One region of the Lysinibacillus sp. RU7 genome, then DNA from elsewhere that is predicted to be linked to it. Evidence: riboswitches for the same ligand, from Rfam matches in the RefSeq annotation. Region 1 holds a riboswitch; the other holds the start of a gene.
The links. Region 1 has a riboswitch for FMN ahead of ribE (riboflavin synthase). Riboswitches for the same ligand answer to the same signal wherever they lie in the genome.

Region 1 (6,430 bases):
CCGGCTTCTTCTCAAGGCGATTTTAATGCGGTAAAGGCAGTCGCTGAAAAAGTCGGCAACACGTCAGATATTATGATTACCGCATTAGCTCGCGCAGTAAAAGCAGACATTGATTCGGTGTATAATGCAGTCAAATATGCAGAAAATCCGATGATTCATATGGTGCTTGGTACATCAGACATTCACGTGGAAAAGAAGTTTAACAAATCAAAGGATCAAATTTTACAAATCGGTGTAGATGCCGTCAAATATGCAAAAACACTTTTACCGCAAGTACAATATTCAACAGAAGATGCATCGCGTTCGGACTTTGAATATTTATGGAAGACGGTTGAAGCCGTCATGAAGGCTGGTGCAACAATGATTAACGTACCGGACACAGTAGGTTATGCGGAGCCAGAACAATGGGGCGAAATGATTGCGAAGCTAAACTATCGCATGAAAAACGTCGACCCTTCCGTTCTGCTATCTGTCCATTGCCATAACGATTTAGGGATGGCGACAGCGAATACATTAGCAGCCGTCAAAAATGGCGCAGATAAAGTGGAATGTACGATTAACGGAATCGGAGAACGTGCAGGAAACGCAGCGTTAGAGGAAGTCGTGATGGCTATTCAGACACGCGGCGATGTGTACGATGTATTTACGAACATTAATACGAAGGAAATTATGAACACGTCTCGCTTAGTGTCTAGCTTTATGGGACTTGATGTGCAAGTGAATAAAGCGATTACGGGCGACAACGCATTTGCACACTCTTCTGGTATTCACCAAGATGGTTTACTAAAATCGCGTGATGCATATGAAATCGTGCGTCCAGAAGATGTCGGGTTAGAGGATATGGAGCTTGTATTAACAGCACGCTCTGGTCGTCATGCGGTGAAAAATTCATTAGAGAATTTAGGCTTCAATAACTTTACGGAGGAAGAATTTGAAGGCATTTTTGAAGACTTCCTAAAATTAGCCGACTCGAAAAAGGAAGTATACAATCACGATTTATATGTAATTGTAGAAAGCTATTACGAAAAAACACATACAAACAATCCGTATAAAGAAAGTTACGCGGATCAATTTTATGATATCGAAGATTTACAAATCATTTCTAACGCAACGTTCCCTTCTGCAAGTGTGAAAGTGCGAAAAGGCAATGACGTGTATAAAGCAAGTGCTGTTGGTTCAGGTCCGGTGGATGCATTATATTCAGCGATTGCTACGATTACGGACATTGAAGTGAAACTAGTGGAATACAATATTAACTCTGTTTCGCGCGGAAAAGAAGCGATCGGAAAAGTGAAAATTACTGTCGAGCATGAAGGCGAAAAGTATATCGCGAAGGCAGCAGATACAGATATTTTAAAAGCTTCTGCACTTGCCTATATTAATGCAATTAATAGCGTAATTGCCGCACAATTAAGCCCGCAGTCAAAAGATAAGGTCGCAACGGTATAGTAATGATCCCCTCTGTTCAAGCATAGCAGAGGGGATTTTTATGTATGAAATTAAGGGGAGGGCATAATGGAAAAAGATACGGCATACATATAGAGCCGGAAGTGGAAATTCCTTAAGCGTGTAGACGAAACATTTCTGTATGATTGCTCGTTTTATAATAAATTCGCAAAGGGTGGGATAGTGGATGAGCTTTATTTATACAAAATGGTTTGAAAGAATATTTTTTAGCATATGTTTACTGCTCATTATATGGTTGGTTATAGGTTTTATTGTTATTGGGGGGTATATTTCATTGCTTTTTTTAGGTGAGCTGATGAATTAATTGTTAAATATGGTTTGTCTATAAACGAGAGTGAAATGTCTATTAACTACCAGGGGTTGTCTATAAACGACAGCAGTTTGTCTATAAACGAGCTCAGAATGTCTATTAACCATCAAAGTTTGTCTATAAATTGAAATCCCCCTATCCAGTCACGGATAGGGGGAGATGTCCTTAGCCTAAAATTAGCTTACTTAAATTTGCCATTTCAATGGCAGATACGGCTGAGTCGTAGCCTTTATTGCCGACTTTTGTGCCAGCGCGCTCAATCGCTTGTTCAATTGTTTCTGTTGTTACAATCCCAAAGATGATCGGTACACCTGTGGATAGTCCCACACTTGCGATGCCTTTTGCGGCTTCATTACATACGTAGTCGTAATGTGTTGTAGAGCCGCGGATCACTGTTCCAAGGCCGATAATCGCATCGTATTTGTTTGCTTCGGCCATTTTCTTAGCGATCAGCGGCACTTCAAATGCACCGGGTACCCATGCGATATCAATGTTTTCTTCTGCGACACCGTGACGTTTTAACCCGTCCATCGCACCGTCTAATAATTTTCCTGTAATAAATTCATTGAATCGGCCAACGACAATGCCGATCTTTAATTCTGTTCCGATTAATTGTGCTTCAAAAATTTGTCCCATTTGTCCTATCTCCTATGCAAAAATATGATTCATTTTTTGTTTTTTGATTTCAAGGTAAAATTCATTTTCTGGTACGGCATCAATCGTTAAAGGTACACGTTCTACCACTTCGATACCGTATTGTGCTAAGCCGGCAATTTTTGCTGGATTATTTGTCAGTAGGCGCACCTTCGTAATGCCAAGGTCGCGTAACATTTGTGCACAAAGCCCATAATCGCGCATTTCAGCCGCAAAGCCTAATTGTTCATTCGCTTCTACTGTGTCGTAGCCTTGTTCTTGCAATTCATATGCTTTTAATTTATTTAATAGCCCAATCCCGCGTCCTTCTTGCGCCATATAAAGAACGACACCAGCACCTTCCTGTTGAATCATGTCTAGTGCCTGATGAAGCTGCGGTCCGCAATCGCAACGTTTGGAATGGAAAATATCACCTGTTACACAAGCTGAATGAATGCGGACGAGGGGTGCTACTTCCGTTGCTAGGTCGCCTGTGTAAAGGGCTAAATGTTCTTTATCATCGAGTAAATTCGAATACCCATTCATGCGGAACGTACCGAAATCGCTCGGTAAGTGGATGCTTGCTTCACGTGTAATGAGCTGCTCTTTTTCATAACGATAGCGCACTAAATCTGCAATCGTAATTAGTTTTAAGTCATGCTTTTTCGCAATCTCGATTAGCTCTGGTACACGCGCCATATCGCCGTTTTCATTCATAATTTCACAAATGACACCAGCTGGCTGCGAGCCGCAAAGAAGCGCTAAATCGACGGCTGCCTCGGTATGTCCATTGCGCACGAGTACGCCTTTTTCCTTTGCGACTAACGGGAACACATGCCCCGGACGACGGAAATCGGTTGCGACAGTAGCAGGGTCTAGTAGGCGCAAAATCGTGTCAGAGCGTTCAAATGCACTAATGCCTGTATCCGTTGTTTTATAATCAATACTGACGGTGAACGCTGTTTGATGATTATCCGTGTTGTAGCTCACCATCGGATGGAGGGCTAATCGCTCAGCTAGGGCAGGGGAGAGCGGTGTACAAATGAGCCCACGTCCATGCACCGCCATAAAGTTAATATTCTCGGGTGTGGCATGCTCTGCTAACACGACGAAATCTCCTTCGTTTTCGCGATCTTCATCATCGACCACAATAATGACCTTTCCAGCCTTTAAATCTTCTAATGCTTCGTCAATTGTATGAAACACTCAAAATCCCCCCTAAAACCCATGTTGTAATAAAAAGTCTCGTGAAATGCCAGACTTCTCTTGCTGTTTGAAATGATTCAGTACGTATTTACCAAGTAAATCCGTTTCAATATTGACGATGTCGCCTTCTTTTTTTATGCCAAGTAATGTTTCTTTGTACGTATGTGGAATTAAAGAAACGGTTACTGTTTTATTCGTTAATTCAAAAATCGTTAAGCTCGTGCCATCAATCGCAATCGATCCTTTTGGTAAGGACACATTCGCTAGCTCAGGTGAAATGGCGATATCAATATAGACGGCATTCGCAACGGGGCGCTTTTTTAAAATGGTGCCGATTCCGTCTACGTGACCGGAAACGAAATGTCCACCAAAGCGTCCGTTCGCAGCCATCGCGCGTTCTAAATTCACTAGGCTCCCTCGTGTTAAAGATTGAATGCTCGATGCTTTCACCGTCTCGGGCATCACATCGACTGTAAACGTATCATTCGTAAAGGTTGTCACCGTTAAGCACACACCATTGACGGCGATACTATCGCCTAGATGTATATCCTCGACTATTTTTTTAGAGGAAATCGTCAGCTCCATATAATCTTTTCCTGATTTGAGGGCTGTTACTTTTCCTAAATCTTCAATAATTCCTGTAAACATTAGCTGTCATCACCTCTTTTACGCACAGATATTGGTGCAAAAGGGGAATGTAAAGCTTTTCTCCATTGCATGTGACTCACCTCCATCAAAAATAAAAACCCCTAACGAAAGTAGGGGTTGATGAAAAAGGCATCACGAAATAAGCCTTTAAAAAGACTGATTTTTCGCTCCTTCTCTCATCCAGACTATTACTGTCGGCTTTGGATTCGCACCAAATCCTGCTGTTACGCTCGCGGGCTTAAGAAAAAGATCTATCACCGCCGATTGGGAATTACACCCGACCCCGAAGGAAATATTTTTTTCGATAAAAAAGCCCAAGTGAAATTCACTTGGGGGTCATTTTTGAGTATACGAAAGAAACCTCAAAAAACATGTGTTTTTTGAGAAAATCGCTTCCTTCTTCCATCCAGACTATTACTGTCGGCTTTGGATTCGCACCAAATCCTGCTGTTACGCTCGCGGGCTTAAGAAAAATCTATCACCGCCGATTGGGAATTACACCCGACCCCGAAGGACTTTATTTATCATTGTCCTATATTATAGCATTATATTCGGAGAAAGCTATAAATTAAAATTGGGAAGTCGCGTAAAACGCCTTTAAAGTCGCGTAAAAACACTTCAAATCCGCGTAAATAAAAAAGTCCCTTCATCACCGAAGGGACTAACTGTATAGGAGTACCGGTTAAACAGCTGTTTCCACTTCTGTCCCGATGCAAGCGATAATTTCTTCTGCCACACTTTCAGCAAGTTCGAGTTGAGAAGTGAAGCCGACACAGGAGCAGTTCATTTCACCTAAAATATACGTGTCATGCCCGTGTTCATCTGTATCTAAAATGAAATCGGCTGTCCAAATAAGTGGTAAGTCATATCCACCAAGTAAAGACGTAATGTCAGGTAATTGTGCTAAAAATTCATGTACTAATGTAGCCCAATCTTCAGGAGCATCGTAGCGATATTGTGCACCTGAGAATAACGTTGCACTAAAGGCATCTGCATCTTCAGCAGGTTTTTTATGAACGACATTGACAGGTGTGTCACGTAGCATTAATAAACGAATTTCCCCTTCTTTAATGCGTGGTAAGAACGGCATATCGACAAGCATTCCGTTTGCGCCAATAATATATTGCTCACAGAAATCCATAAAGGCACCGAGTGTGTGATATTCAACATGATTGTCTTTTGCTTCTGTACACTTAATGTTGGCATCAAGTGGTACTTCTGTTGCATCTTCAGTTAACGCATCTACAAGTTGTACACGCCAAATGCCTTCGCCTGTTGAGCCACGATTTTGCTTTAATACACGCTCGCCACCAAGTAAACTTTTTGGGAATGTCGACTTGAATTCTTCCATCGTGTAGTAAGCGTATGTATCTTCAGGCACAAGGGATGTATGACGCAGTTTTACTAATGCATCTTTTGCGCCATAGCCAATCATCGCATCAGGATGCGGCATACCAATTACACCGAGCGCACATAACTCGCGCAACATATCAAAATATTCCGCTTCATGCTTTAAATTGCCAGGGTTAATGCGCGAAACATAGGCGATGGCATTTTCTTTCACATAGTCAAAAATTTCATCGCGTTTTTCAATCGTAAAGAAAATGACTTCTGCTTCTTGTCCGCGCTTTTTCAGCGCATCCACCATAGGCATCGTATCTTTCCGATATCCATTTAACCACTTGTCTGTACCACCAGGAACTTCGAAAAACACTACTTTAGTCTTCATTAAAACTGCTCCTTTCGAATTAGGTTACATCTCTATTATAAATCGAAAAGTTGAATTTAAAAGGTATAAAATGTAAAAGTTTTGTTGATTTTTTTCTTTATCAAAATAACACGCCCACTCATTTCGAGGAGGCGTGCTACATACGAGTACTTTAATACATTTTGCCAAATGCATCACATCTAAATTCGATTGTAAAGGCTTTTTCATATGTTATATTATTTAAATCGAAAATTCCTTCAATCCGAATACGATACGTTCGACCACCATCTATTAAAGAAGCTTGATAGGATGTTTGCTCCCATGTACCAGAAGAACTTGCTAATTGTGTTGAAATAGCGTCTGCTGCTATAAACAATTGGCGGTCATGATAGGCACTATATTGTGTTTGGAAGTGACCTGTTACTTCAATCTCCTCTAAAATATCAGAAAAGTATATA
Region 2 (6,430 bases), on a different contig from region 1:
AAGGTGAAGAAGCAAACCGTGTACAAGGGTTCGAACTAGGCGCGGATGATTATATTGTGAAACCGTTCAGCCCACGTGAAGTCGTATTACGTGTTAAGGCGATTTTGCGTCGTTCGGCTGCATTCTCACCCGTATCCAATCCGACGACATCAAAAGATTTAGTGGTGTTCCCGCATCTTACAATTGACCATGATGCACACCGCGTAACAGCGGAAGGGACAGAGGTCAATTTGACGCCGAAAGAGTATGAGTTACTGTACTTCCTAGCGAAATCTCCTGATAAAGTATTTGACCGTGAACAATTACTAAAAGAGGTTTGGCATTATGACTTCTTCGGTGACTTACGTACAGTGGACACGCATGTAAAGCGTTTACGTGAAAAGTTAAACCGCGTATCTGAAAATGCGGCAAAAATGATCGTAACAGTTTGGGGTGTCGGCTATAAATTCGAGGTCGTGAATGAATAGAATATGGAATAGTATTGTCGGGAAGCTATGGGTAACCATATTGCTTCTCGTTTCATTTGTCCTTTTTATTTTCACGGTATTTATGCTAGAGTTTTTAGAAAATTACCATAGTGAGCAAGCGGAAAGTTCACTTCGACAAACGGCATCTGCCATTGCTAGTATCGTAGATCAGCATGGGGCTGTGCAATCCCCAACGCAAATTATTAAAGATATACTCGATTATCATACAAATGCATTAATTGTGAATCCTCCTGGTAAAATCGAGTATGCGATTCAAGAAGGGATTAATCAAGAACAAATTCAACATTCGATTTTAGAAAATGAAGCATTTCAAGACATCTATGAAACAGATGACCCGATTTTAAAGGAAATCATTTTGCCGTCACAAACAGAAGAAGAGAAGATGGAGTCGTATGTGGTGTTGGGCTTTCCGCTAAAATCAGAAGATGAGTTGCACGGGGCAGTCTTTATTTATCAAAACCCTGCAGCGATGCATGAAACGAGTCAGCAAACAACAAAGCTAGTCTTTATTGCCGCATTCATTGCCTTTTTATTAACAACCTTTTTTGCTTTTTTCTTATCAAGCCGTATTACGTATCCGCTTCGCCAAATGCGAGAGCATGCGTTTCAATTATCGAAAGGGCGATTTGATTCACAAGTGCCAACGAAACAAAGTGGTGATGAAATCGGTCAACTTGCTGTCGCGTTTAATCAAATGGGCCGTCAGTTAAAGCATCATTTAGAAGTGATTAACCAAGAAAAAGAGCAATTATCGAGCATTTTGACATCGATGACGGATGCTGTCATTACATTTAATCGGGATCGTACCATTTTAGTTAGTAACCCACCTGCAGAAAAGTTATTACAAAAGTGGTTTATTAGTAAAGGGAGCCAAAGTGCACGACCGATGCCAGCTGAAATTTATCATATGCTGGATCATGTGCTTGATTTAGAGGATAAGATTGAGGAAGATCTCGACATTGCTGGCTCTTACTATAGCATTACGATTTCCCCTTTATATAGTGGTGAGTCTATTCGGGGGGCGGTGGCGGTGATACGAGATAAAACCGACCAGCATCGCTTAGAAAAGTTGCGTTCAGACTTTATCGCCAATGTATCGCATGAATTGCGTACACCAATTGCGATGTTGCAAGGATACTCTGAGGCTATTTTAGATGGTGTTGTACAGTCAGAAGAAGAGCGCAACGAAATGATTCGTATTATTTACGATGAATCGCAGCGGATGGGTCGTCTTGTGACCGATTTACTTGACCTTGCTCGTATGGAATCGGGACATTTGCGCTTATATAAAGAGCAAGTACCCATCGCAGTAGTACTCGAACGCATGACGCAAAAGTTTATGCAAGTCGCCAAAGAAAACCACATTCATTTGCAGTTTGCTTCAGAGCTACCAGAGGATGTGCTCATTTCATTAGATGAAGATCGCATTGAGCAAGTATTAACGAATTTAATTGATAATGCAATTCGTCATACACCAGCAGAAGGAACGGTAACCGTAGCACTCACAAATGAATTATCGTACGCGAAAATTTCGGTAAGTGATACAGGAATAGGTATACCACAAGACGATCTTCCTTATGTATTTGAACGTTTCTATAAAGCAGATAAGGCGCGTACTCGTTCAAAAGGTGGTACAGGTCTTGGGCTTGCCATTACCCGAAATATTGTAGAAGCACATGGAGGAAATATAAAAGTAGAGAGTGTCGAAAAGCAAGGGACAGTATTTACGTTTTATTTACCGATGTAATATAGTAAAAGGGGGTGTCCAGAAAGTAAGAGCTTTCAGAACACCTCCTTTTTACTGGCAAGAGATTAGGTGTTTGGATGACGAGCCGTTTGAAACTTTCATGATGTACATACGACTAATTCTATAAGAACGGGGGTGGAGTGGATGAAGGAATCCATTTTCCATCGATTGTATGATAACTATCACCAAGATGTCTTTCAGTTTTTAATCTACTTAGTCAAAAATAGGACAGTAGCAGAAGATTTATCGCATGAAGTATATGTGCGTGTACTAAAAGCATATGAGCGTTTTGAAGGCAAAAGTTCTGAAAAGACATGGCTATTTTCGATTGCTAAAAATGTTGCGATTGATTATTTTAGGAATGCTAATGTACGGGATCGCCATACATTTGATGCATTTGATTGGGAACAAGAACAGCTGATTTCTCCGGTCAAATCGCCAGAGCAATTTGTTGAATTAGATGATGAGATGAATCGTTTACTTGAGGTGTTAGAACTATGCACGGGTGATCAAAAAATGGTGATTGTGATGCGGTATTTTCAAGAGCTTTCCATCGCTGAAACAGCCGGTATTTTAGGGTGGACAGAAGGGAAAGTAAAAACAACACAACATCGGGCCATTAAAGCACTGCGCGAGAAAATGATTCAACAAGAAAAGGAGGCGAATTCGATATGAAGGATGAAAAATGGGGCGAGCAAGAAATCGAAAAGTTATTATCGCAAGCACCAAAAATTCAAGATAATCGTTCGAAAGAAGACGTCTTCGCAAAATTAAAAGAAGCAGGAGCTTTTGAAGAAGAAGTACCCGTACAAAAAGTCATAAAGAAAAAACGAAGCTTGTTTGGTATATATGGATTAACAGCTGCTTTATTGTTATTTGCATTTGGTGGTGTGTACTATATATCTGGTAATAAGTCGCAAGACATAGCCTCTACTTCAATGGAAAATGCAGATATGGCAACAAAAGAAGCTGAAGGAGAAATGACGAGCGGAAGCCCGATGATGATACGGAACTTTGTGCTTGAAGATATGCGTACAGCTGTTTATCCCGAACAGTTAGAAAGTAGTAAAGCTTTTTATATCGGTTTAGCGGGTGATGATGCAGAGAGTGTACCTGTGACAATCATTATTCCAAATGACAAACTAATAGAGGATTTCGGCACGGATTCCCCGTCACAAGTGGCGATGTATCAGAAGTATGCAGCGCTAATTGACGAACAAGCGGCGGGCTTTCATGATTATCATCCGGTGAAAGGAATCGTGGAAGAGCAAGGGTTAACAGTTGTGCATACATTACCACAAAACCATGGCTATGATACCGCTTCTGGTACGATGTCTATGTATATCGGGATGCTTGTCGATACATTTGGGGAAAGTTATGACACGGTGGAAATCGTAAGTGAGGAAGGCTCAGCAATGACGTTTAGTGAAGTAGGAGAGTCGAGTAAGCCATTACTATTAACGGAGAAGAAGCGCTATAGTTATTTTATTGATGAACAATCAGGTGGCATTTATTTATCACCAAATTTCCGTCAAACATTCGATACGGTAACAGAAGCATTGCAGTTTATGAAAACGGAAAATAATGATATTTATCAATCGGCTATTTTATCAGGTGTGGATTATACCGTAACGGAAGAGGATATTGTGACGGTTACATTCACACAACCGTTAGATTTAGAAGCATTTGATCCGCAACAGGCGATGTATATGATAGAGGCTATGTTATTAACGGCATCTAGCTTCGATAAGCAAGTGCGTTTTGAGAATGTTATGCAGACAGAGTGGCAAGAATTTAATTTTACGCAAGTGTTACCAATGCCAGTAGGTGCAAATCGGTTATCAATAGAATTCCTACAAAGATAGTCGGAGAAAAACGAAGGAAAGTACTTTACAAATTTAGAATATAACCTATAATGATAGGTGTAAGACAATTTCATATTTGATTCATCTTCGGGGCAGGGTGTAATTCCCGACCGGCGGTAATAGAAGCCGCGATTTCTGACCATTTTGGAGGATATTGCAACAGTGCTTCTTCAGCCCGCGAGCCACTTTTTAGTGTGCAGGATTTGGTGAAATTCCAAAGCCGACAGTATAGTCTGGATGGGAGAAGGTGAAGGTACGGTCGTTATTTGAAAAAATATCGTCTATTTTTGTATACCGAAAAAGCTATGGGAACTAGCTTTATTTGTGATACAAAAAAATGATATGATAACACCTGTTTCAGTGTGCCTTATTCTCCCTTACGTTTATGTTACGTAAGGGTTTTTTCATGGAGACGACCGAAATACCTTTCTTCTTGCGAGATGGAATCAGCAAAGGAGAAGATTTCTATGACAAAACAAAACAAAAAGTTACGCTCGTTCGTAACCATTGCCATGTTAAGTAGCATTTCTTTCGTATTAATGTTATTTAACTTTCCTCTACCATGGTTCCCAGCCTTTTTACAAATTGACTTCAGTGATGTACCGGCATTAATCGCGGTCATTACGATGGGGCCTGTTGCCGGTATTTTAGTAGAGTTAGTGAAAAATATTTTAGACTGGATTTTCTCAGGTGCACCAACAGGCGTGCCAGTGGGACATATGGCAAACTTTGCGACGGGTGTGTTATTCATTTTACCTGTTTACTATATTTATAAAAAATTCACGACATCAAAAGGTTTAATGGTAGGCTTAATCGCCGGTACCATTTCCATGTCGTTAGGGATGGCGTTGCTCAATTATGTAGCGTTCTTACCGATGTATGCATACTTCTTAAACTTCCATTTAGAATCATATGAAACGATTGTGAAAGGGATTTTACCGTTTAATTTAGTTAAAGGTGTGTTATTAATCGTCATTATTACGGTATTATTCCGTACGATGAAGACGTGGATCTCTAAACAACGCTTACAATATTTATCATAAAATAGACGCAGTCACGTTCGTGGCTGCGTTTTTGCGTTTTAACTCGGGATAAATTCCTTCCGTGCTATGTAGTTCTATTGTATCGTTGGTATGGAACGATGAATGATAGAAGGAGTAATGAATATGTGGATTGATATTACGATGCCGTTACATAAAAATATGCCCATTTGGCCAGGGGATACAGCGTTTTCATATAAGCAGGATGCGACGTTAACAGAGGACGGGGCGAATGTCGGGCAAATTACGATGAGCTTACACGCGGGGACACATGTAGATGCACCGTACCATTACGATGATTTTGGGAAGGCGATTGATGCGTTGTCGCTAGAGTTGTTTATAGGCGCTGTGAAAATAGTGGATGTTGTAGGAGTGAAGTGCATTCAGTTAGAACATGTGGAAAGTCTCGAGTTACATAACGTGGAGCGTCTATTTTTTAAAACGAAAGTCGTACAGGATTTATACCATTTTGATGAAGGTTTTACAACGATTGCTCCAGAGGTGATTCGCTTTCTTGCCAATCGAGGAGTGCGTGTTGTTGGGACCGATGCGCCGTCAGTTGATGCATTAGATGATGTGAGCTTAGTTGCACATCATACGTGTAAACAAGTGGGTATTTATATTATTGAAAATTTATTTTTAAAAGATGTTGATGCGGGTATGTATGAGTTTATCGGTTTACCCCTTGCGATTCAAGGGGGAGATGCATCGCCTATACGTGCTGTTGTACGGAAAATGAAATAATGAAGAAGCCTACAGCTTAAGTGGATTACTTGAGCTGTATTTTTTGTGGGAAATTAAGGTGTCTTAAAAAGTATTTATGCTATTTTGTCGCAAGTTGTAATTTCATCTGAACTTGCGATAAAATTAATCGAAACTCTGTATGTTAAGTTTTATAACATAATATTGATAAAATACATAACATAATGTAAAGTGAAGTTAGAAAATGGAGGGGATGATGATGAGTCGAGAGTTTCGAAGGGCGATGCCGTTACTCCCTATAAGCATGGTCATGCAATTAACGGAACTAACCGCAAGGCAAATCCGTTATTATGAAGAACATGAGTTAATAGCCCCGGCAAGGTCTGAAGGGAATCGACGTATGTTTTCGTTGGATGATATCGATGCATTATTAGAAATTCGAGAACTGCTTGACCAGGGAATTAATATGGCGGGGGTCAAAAAAGTATTTGACCTGCGAAATGTAAAAGATGTCAGGAAAAATGACGTGAATTTGATTTCTGATGCAGAGCTTCGTGCTATTTTACGAGAAGAAATGTTGCAGGCACA

Region 2: linked by a shared signal. The riboswitch ahead of AC3II9_RS00660 (ECF transporter S component) and the one ahead of ribE (riboflavin synthase) in region 1 are both predicted to bind FMN.

The regions. Positions count from the first base shown of each region.
Region 1 covers NZ_JBYQFK010000006.1:162,048-168,477, forward strand. The annotation lists gene AC3II9_RS06620 (2-isopropylmalate synthase) at 1-1,449, shown strand, start outside; gene ribH (6,7-dimethyl-8-ribityllumazine synthase) at 1,943-2,413, opposite strand; gene AC3II9_RS06630 (bifunctional 3,4-dihydroxy-2-butanone-4-phosphate synthase/GTP cyclohydrolase II) at 2,426-3,616, opposite strand; gene ribE (riboflavin synthase) at 3,629-4,264, opposite strand; FMN riboswitch at 4,429-4,559, opposite strand; FMN riboswitch at 4,655-4,783, opposite strand; gene AC3II9_RS06640 (Cj0069 family protein) at 4,947-5,993, opposite strand; gene AC3II9_RS06645 (hypothetical protein) at 6,145-6,430, opposite strand, start outside.
Region 2 covers NZ_JBYQFK010000001.1:135,723-142,152, forward strand. The annotation lists gene AC3II9_RS00640 (response regulator transcription factor) at 1-467, shown strand, start outside; gene AC3II9_RS00645 (ATP-binding protein) at 460-2,235, shown strand; gene AC3II9_RS00650 (RNA polymerase sigma factor SigX) at 2,359-2,910, shown strand; gene AC3II9_RS00655 (hypothetical protein) at 2,907-4,100, shown strand; FMN riboswitch at 4,180-4,353, shown strand; gene AC3II9_RS00660 (ECF transporter S component) at 4,568-5,143, shown strand; gene AC3II9_RS00665 (cyclase family protein) at 5,267-5,884, shown strand; gene AC3II9_RS00670 (MerR family transcriptional regulator) at 6,102-6,430, shown strand, end outside.